3 regions of the Klebsiella sp. MISC125 genome follow, and region 2 is predicted to be linked to each of the others. Evidence: riboswitches for the same ligand, from Rfam matches in the RefSeq annotation. Region 2 holds a riboswitch; each other region holds the start of a gene.
The links. A riboswitch is a leader RNA that binds a small molecule or an ion and turns the genes downstream of it on or off. The one in region 2 is predicted to bind thiamine pyrophosphate.

Region 1 (2,319 bases), 2.8 Mb from region 2:
CAGCCACACCGGTTCGCCCTGCCATTCCCCTATGCGCAGCGCGGGTTGCCCCGCAAGATTAAAATTTACCGCTTCGCCATATGGTAATTCCCCGTCGGGTAACCATAATTTCTGTTCGTGGCTGACTATCCACCAACCGCGATCTAATTTTTCAATAATACGATCCATATCTATTGCACTACCTTCATTTTACTGGCACTTTTAACATTAAATTTACATTTTGGTGAGCAACGTATTTCTCTTTAAAACTTGCGGAGTCAACCATGTTAAACCAGCTGGAAAACCTGACGGAACGTGTTGGAGGCAGCAATAAACTGGTCGATCGCTGGCTACAAGTACGTAAGCATTTACTCGTGGCTTACTACAACCTGGTTGGCCTGAAACCTGGCAAGGAATCATTTATGCGGCTTAATGAGAAGGCGCTGGATGATTTTTGTCAAAGTCTGGTGGACTATCTCTCCTCCGGTCATTTTAGTATTTATGAACGCTTTATCGCCGAATTGGAAGGTGATACGCCACTTTTAACCGCCACTAAGCTTTATCCACAGCTGCAAGCCAACACTCAGCAGATCATGGATGACTACGACTCTTGCCTCGAAAACGCCATCGATCACGATAACTACCTTGAGTTTCAACAGGCGTTATCGGATATCGGCGAAGCGCTGGAAGCACGCTTTGCGCTGGAGGATAAACTCATCGCCCTCGCCATCGCCCACAGCCGAAAGGACCCCGTCAGCGACAATATCGCGCCGACGGCTTGAGTTGTCCGCTATTAACGAGTAGTTTACATACATTCCCCCTCTCAGAGAGGGGATGTCATCTTGTCGGAGTGCCCATTTTCCACAGTGGAAAAGGCTGAGACCGTTAATTCGGGATCCGCGGAACCTGATCAGGCTAATACCTGCGAAGGGAACAAGAGTAAACTGCATTTAGCGTCAGCCCATCTGGGCCCGATCGCATCTGTTACTCCATCCGTCGTCTGACAAGCCATATCCTGTTCACCTGGAATGAGCTATGTCTACAACAAAAATGACCCGTCGAGAGCAACGCGAACATGCGCAACGCTTTATCGACACGCTGGAAGGCACCGCATTTCCCAATTCGCAACGCATCTATATCCGCGGCTCACGTGAAGATCTTCGCGTCCCGATGCGCGAAATTCAGCTGAGCCCGACGCTCATCGGCGGCGCTAAAGATAATCCCCGCTATGAAGCTAACGAAGCCATTCCTGTCTATGACACGTCCGGCCCTTATGGCGACCCGGAGATAGTAATCAATGTCCAACAAGGTCTGGCAAAACTACGCCAGCCGTGGATTGAAGCGCGTGGCGACTGCGAAGAACTCTGCGATCGCAGCTCGGCATATACCAAACAGCGCCTGTCAGATGATGGCCTCGACGAACTGCGCTTTACCGGCCTGCTAACACCAAAACGCGCTATCTCCGGGAAATGCGTGACTCAGTTGCACTATGCCCGCCAGGGCGTTGTCACCCCAGAGATGGAGTTCATCGCCATCCGTGAAAACATGGGCCGCGAGCGCATTCGTGGCGAAGTGTTGAGACACCAGCATCCCGGAGTTGGGTTTGGCGCACGACTGCCGGAGAACATCACCCCGGAATTCGTACGCGATGAAGTCGCTGCCGGGCGCGCGATTATCCCCGCCAATATCAATCACCCTGAGTCAGAACCGATGATAATCGGCCGCAACTTCCTCGTGAAGGTCAATGCCAATATCGGCAACTCGGCGGTCACTTCATCTATCGAAGAAGAGGTCGAGAAGCTGGTGTGGTCCACTCGCTGGGGCGCGGATACGGTGATGGACCTGTCGACCGGTCGCTATATTCACGAAACCCGCGAGTGGATCCTGCGTAACAGTCCGGTACCAATCGGTACCGTGCCGATCTACCAGGCGCTAGAGAAAGTTAACGGGATCGCCGAAGATCTCTCCTGGGAAGCCTTCCGCGACACGTTGCTGGAGCAGGCTGAACAAGGAGTCGACTACTTCACTATCCATGCGGGCGTGCTGCTACGCTACGTGCCGATGACCGCCAGGCGGCTGACTGGCATTGTTTCACGCGGCGGTTCTATTATGGCGAAGTGGTGCCTCTCCCATCATCAGGAGAACTTCCTTTATCAGCATTTCCGCGAAATCTGTGAAATCTGCGCTGCCTATGATGTTTCCCTATCGCTGGGCGATGGTCTGCGTCCGGGCTCTATTCAGGATGCTAACGACGAAGCGCAGTTTGCCGAGCTGCACACGCTGGGCGAACTGACCAAAATCGCCTGGGAGTACGATGTACAGGTGATGATTGAAGGCCCA
Region 2 (2,319 bases):
CGTCCATCAGCACAATGGGTCGATCTTCATACAGGGTGCGAGCCAGCGCCGCCCGCTGGCACATACCGCCGGAGAGCGAGGCCGGGCGGTCGTTAGCGCAATGCTCAAGGCCAACCTGCTGTAATAAAGTCGCAACCCGCTGGGTATCAACCCGTTCCCCGCGCAGACGCGCGCCGAGGGAGACGTTGTCACGCACGTTTAGCCAGGGATAGAGCAGATCTTTTTGCCCCATCCACGCCAGCCGTTTAGCTATCGGCTGACCATCGCTGGCGCGAACCTCGCCCGCATTGGCTTTTGCCAGCCCGGCGAGAATGCGCAGCAGGCTGGTTTTCCCGGCACCGCTGGCCCCCAGCAGCGAAACCCACTGACCGCCGGGGATATCAAACGTCAGATTGTCGAAAACCAGCCGCGAACCGAAGCGCAGGCTCAGACCACGCACCGTAATGCCGGGCGCAGTCACGCCGGGCGCTCCGTGACGACATTCAACCCCATTTGCCAGAAGTTAGCTTCCAGCCGCGTGGCGGTGGTAAAAATAGCGCTGAGTTCAGCAAAACGCGCCTCGCCGCCGCGCTGTTGCCAGAGCGTTTCCAGCAGGCTAATGGCGGCATTGACGCCGTTCAGGTAGCCCTCATCACCGTAGTTACGGATCCAGGAGGCATAAGGGTTAGCGGTCAAATTTGTTGCCGGATCGTGCAGCAGGCCAAGGCCGATTTCCGCATATCCGGCAACGCAGGGCATCAGCGCCGCCAGCAGATCCAGCGCGTCGCCGGAATAACCAATGTCCAGCACATAGCGAGTGTAGTTGACGGTTTCCGCGGCTTCAGGTTCGCTGGCCATTGTCGCCTCATTCAGCCCCCAACTGTTGCAGTAGCCAACATGCAGCGGGAGTTCGTCGAGGATGGCGTTCATCGACGCGGCGGCGGTACGCATTTCCGGTAGCGTACGCAGCTTGCTGACCAGCAACGCATAGCTGCGGGCAAAGTGGATCAGAAACAGGTAGTCCTGGGTCAGATAGCGGCGGAAAGCGGGTTCGGGCAGGGTACCGTCGGCGAGTTGGCGCAGAAAGGGATGGGCGACGTAATGTTGCCAGTCATCACCGGCCTGCTGACGCAGACGACCGTAAAGACCTTGAGGAAACTCGGGAAGAATCACAGGACCTCCTGATTAAGGGGAGATCCGGGCGTGCTGAAGTGTGAACAGGCAATGGCGCAAAACTGGCGGAAATGCCAACCCGTCCCTTCGCTGGCATGACCCAGATCAGGTTCAAAGGGTTCGGCTTACGCCATCTCAGCCCTCACGGGACACCCCTCGGTTTGGCCAATGTTATACGACATTCGCTTTTTGATTACAATGCTTTGAATTTGGCGAATTCAAGTGACATTGTCACGTTTTAATTTGCCGGGTGGCGGCGAGCCGCCTTACCCGGCCTACGGTCGGATTGCCGCCGTTGCCGGCTCGATATTAACGAAACTCAACCCAGCTGGCGCCGTTATCTGCTGAACGCACGCAGTTCTCCACCCAATGCACGCCGAGCGCACCGGCATTCGCATCCGGATACCAGAAGTTTTCCAGCAGCGCGGCGTCGCGGCGATCGGTCGCATCCATGGCGATAGCGAAGCGCCGATATAGGTTTGACCAGGCCTCAAACAGCCCTTCGGGATGACCGCCGCCGATCCTGTCATCCTGCAAGGCTAGCGGATCGAGATAGGCCATCCCGCGTTCCAGAATTCGCACCGGCTCGCCCTGGATTTCATAGCGCAGCTGGTTTGGCTGTTCATCCCACCACTCCAGGCTGGCTTTTTCACCGACGATACGTACTTTCTGCCCGTGCATTGAACCGCTGTTGACCGCCGAGCACCACATCGAGCCGATCGCGCCGTTGTCGTATTCCATCAGCACATGGGCGTTATCCTCCAGCGGGGCGCGGCTTTTGACAAAGCTCTGGCGAGAGCACATCAGACGTGTGATGTTGAGCTTCGGGGCCATGGTTTCTGCCAGAAACAGCGGATGCGTGGCCAGGTCGCCCAGGACATAGCTGGGACCGACAAATTTCGGATCAACGCGCCAGCGGGTACTGGGGTTTTCCTGCTCTACCGGTTGATTGTGGAAACCGTGTGCGAACTGCATGTTGACGATACGGATCTCGCCCAGCAGCCCTTGTTCAATCATCTTTCGGGCCTGCAAAATCAGCTGATGCCCGGCGTAGCCATAGGTGACGCCAATGATTTTGTGCTGCTTCTCACTAAGGGCCACCAGCGCATCGGCCTCTTCGCCAGTAAAGCACAGCGGTTTTTCGCAGACTACATGCAGCCCGGCTTC
Region 3 (2,319 bases), 970 kb from region 2:
ATAAAGTCATAGGTCAGGCCGTCGATAGTCTCTTTCTGGCCATCTTTCTCAATGATGTTGGTCGGGGCAATCAGGGTGACGGTACCGGCAGAGGTCGTCGTACCCAGCCCTGCACCAACCTGACCGGTGGCTTCCGGCTTCAGCAGGTTACCGTACATATAGCTGGCGCGGCGGCTCATCACGTTACCAGCCATGATGTTTTCCGCAACGGCTGCCTCCATAAAGCCAGCAGGTGCATAGACTTTGACTTTGCCGGATTTCACATCGGCTTCATCGACTACGCCGCGCACACCGCCGTAATGGTCAACGTGGCTGTGGGTGTAGATCACCGCCACCACCGGCTTATTGCCGCGATTTTTGTAATACAGATCCATACCGACTTTGGCGGTTTCCGCCGACACCAGCGGGTCCACAACGGTAATGCCTTCTTTACCTTCGATGATGGTCATATTGGAGAGGTCGAGGTTGCGAATCTGGTACACGCCTTCGGTCACTTCAAACAGGCCGCTGATATTAATCAACTGAGACTGACGCCAGAGGCTGGGGTTGACGGTATCCGGCGCTTTTTCACCCTCTTTAATAAAGTCATACTGCTGCGGGTTCCAGATGACGTTGCCCTGTTCGCCTTTAATTATCTCAGTGGGCAGTGCGGCGATAAAACCTTTATGCGCGTTGGTAAAGTCGGTGTTATCGGAGAAGGGAAGCAGTTTGTACAGCGCGTCGTTCGCTTGTTTGGTTGCCGCTGTCGCTTCTTTAGGGGAGGTCTCCGCCCAGCTTGTCAGGGGGAGGGTAGAGAATATTCCAGCCAGGGCCAATCCTTTCATTATCGGGGTTAATTTCATTGGGATCCTCGAGGTTTTTACGCTGATTTACTCACTAATTTCGATATGACGTTGGGTTACATCCTGTAATGACTCCTCAAACTATAATCGCGTATCTGAAAAAGTGTTTATTTTGTTAATGAATTGTTTTTTTTGTTGTTGGTTGTAATCAGTGGGCATCCCCAGGCCAGCTTGCGTTGTCCGGTGACTTCCCGTAACCTGCCCGCTGAGAACGTTTTATCTCTCAATGACTCGGGGTGCCCTTCCTTGTGAAGGCTGAGAAAAACCCGTACCACCTGATCTGGATAATGCCAGCGTAGGGAAGTCAGAGACCGCAGGGTCGTCGCTTCTTCATCGCCTGGCGGGAGCAAACGATGTCTGACCTGCTAAACCCCGCGCATATTGCCCATCTGCGGCATCTTTTTCGCCGCCATTCCCCCCTTGTTCACTGCATGACTAACGACGTGGTGCAGACCTTTACCGCCAACGTGCTGCTGTCGATTGGCGCATCACCAGCGATGGTTATCGACCCCGATGAAGCCAGTCAGTTTGCTGCGATTGCCGATGCGCTGCTGATTAACGTTGGCACGCTGACCGTTGAGCGCGCGACGGCGATGCGGGCGGCGGCGCATAGCGCAAAGCAGGCGGGCAAACCGTGGGTGCTGGACCCGGTGGCGGTCGGCGCGTTGACTCTGCGCACTGAATTTTGTCGGGAGCTTCTGGCGCTACAGCCTGCCGCTATTCGCGGTAATGCCTCGGAAATTATGGCCCTTGCCGGGATGAGCGGCGGTGGGCGCGGCGTTGATACTACTGATACCGCCGCAGCCGCGCTGCCTGCGGCTCAGGCGTTAGCTCGCCAGTTGAATACCGTGGTCGCAGTAACCGGAGAGGTCGATTACGTCACCGATGGTCAGCGTACGCGCATGGTCACCGGCGGCGATTCGCTAATGACTCGGGTGGTGGGTACCGGCTGCGCGCTGTCGGCGGTGGTTGCCGCCAGCACGGCGATGCCCGGTGACCGTCTGGAAAACGTCGCTGCCGCCTGTGGTCTGATGAAGTTCGCGGGTGGAATCGCGGCGCAGCGGGGCGGTCCCGGCAGCTTTACTCCCGCATTCCTGGATGCACTGTACGCGGAGGGCGGCCTGTGAGACGAATCAATGCTTTAACCATCGCCGGAACCGACCCGAGCGGCGGCGCGGGGATCCAGGCGGATCTCAAAACCTTCTCAGCGCTGGGCGCTTATGGCTGCTCGGTCATCACTGCGCTGGTGGCGCAAAACACCCGAGGCGTGCAGTCGGTGTACCGTATTGAACCTGATTTTGTCGCCGCGCAACTGGATTCGGTGTTCAGCGATGTGCGAATCGATACCACTAAAATTGGCATGCTGGCGGAAACGGATATCGTCGAAGCGGTGGCGGAGCGACTGGCGCGGTACCAGATTAAAAACGTGGTGCTGGATACCGTGATGCTGGCGAAAAGCGGCGATCCGTTGCTTTCG

Region 1: another riboswitch for thiamine pyrophosphate. It lies ahead of thiC (phosphomethylpyrimidine synthase ThiC); the one in region 2 lies ahead of ACMYSL_RS14430 (TenA family protein).
Region 3: another riboswitch for thiamine pyrophosphate. It lies ahead of thiM (hydroxyethylthiazole kinase); the one in region 2 lies ahead of ACMYSL_RS14430 (TenA family protein).

The regions. Positions count from the first base shown of each region.
Region 1 covers NZ_CP180448.1:5,875,219-5,877,537, forward strand. Annotated here, with positions in the region: gene nudC (NAD(+) diphosphatase) at 1-168, opposite strand, end outside; gene rsd (sigma D regulator) at 264-761, shown strand; TPP riboswitch at 816-929, shown strand; gene thiC (phosphomethylpyrimidine synthase ThiC) at 1,015-2,319, shown strand, end outside.
Region 2 covers NZ_CP180448.1:3,046,696-3,049,014, forward strand. Annotated here, with positions in the region: gene ACMYSL_RS14425 (ABC transporter ATP-binding protein) at 1-460, opposite strand, end outside; gene ACMYSL_RS14430 (TenA family protein) at 457-1,152, opposite strand; TPP riboswitch at 1,218-1,319, opposite strand; gene ACMYSL_RS14435 (Gfo/Idh/MocA family protein) at 1,462-2,319, opposite strand, start outside.
Region 3 covers NZ_CP180448.1:2,077,070-2,079,388, forward strand. Annotated here, with positions in the region: gene ACMYSL_RS09815 (alkyl/aryl-sulfatase) at 1-842, opposite strand, end outside; TPP riboswitch at 1,065-1,161, shown strand; gene thiM (hydroxyethylthiazole kinase) at 1,196-1,969, shown strand; gene thiD (bifunctional hydroxymethylpyrimidine kinase/phosphomethylpyrimidine kinase) at 1,966-2,319, shown strand, end outside.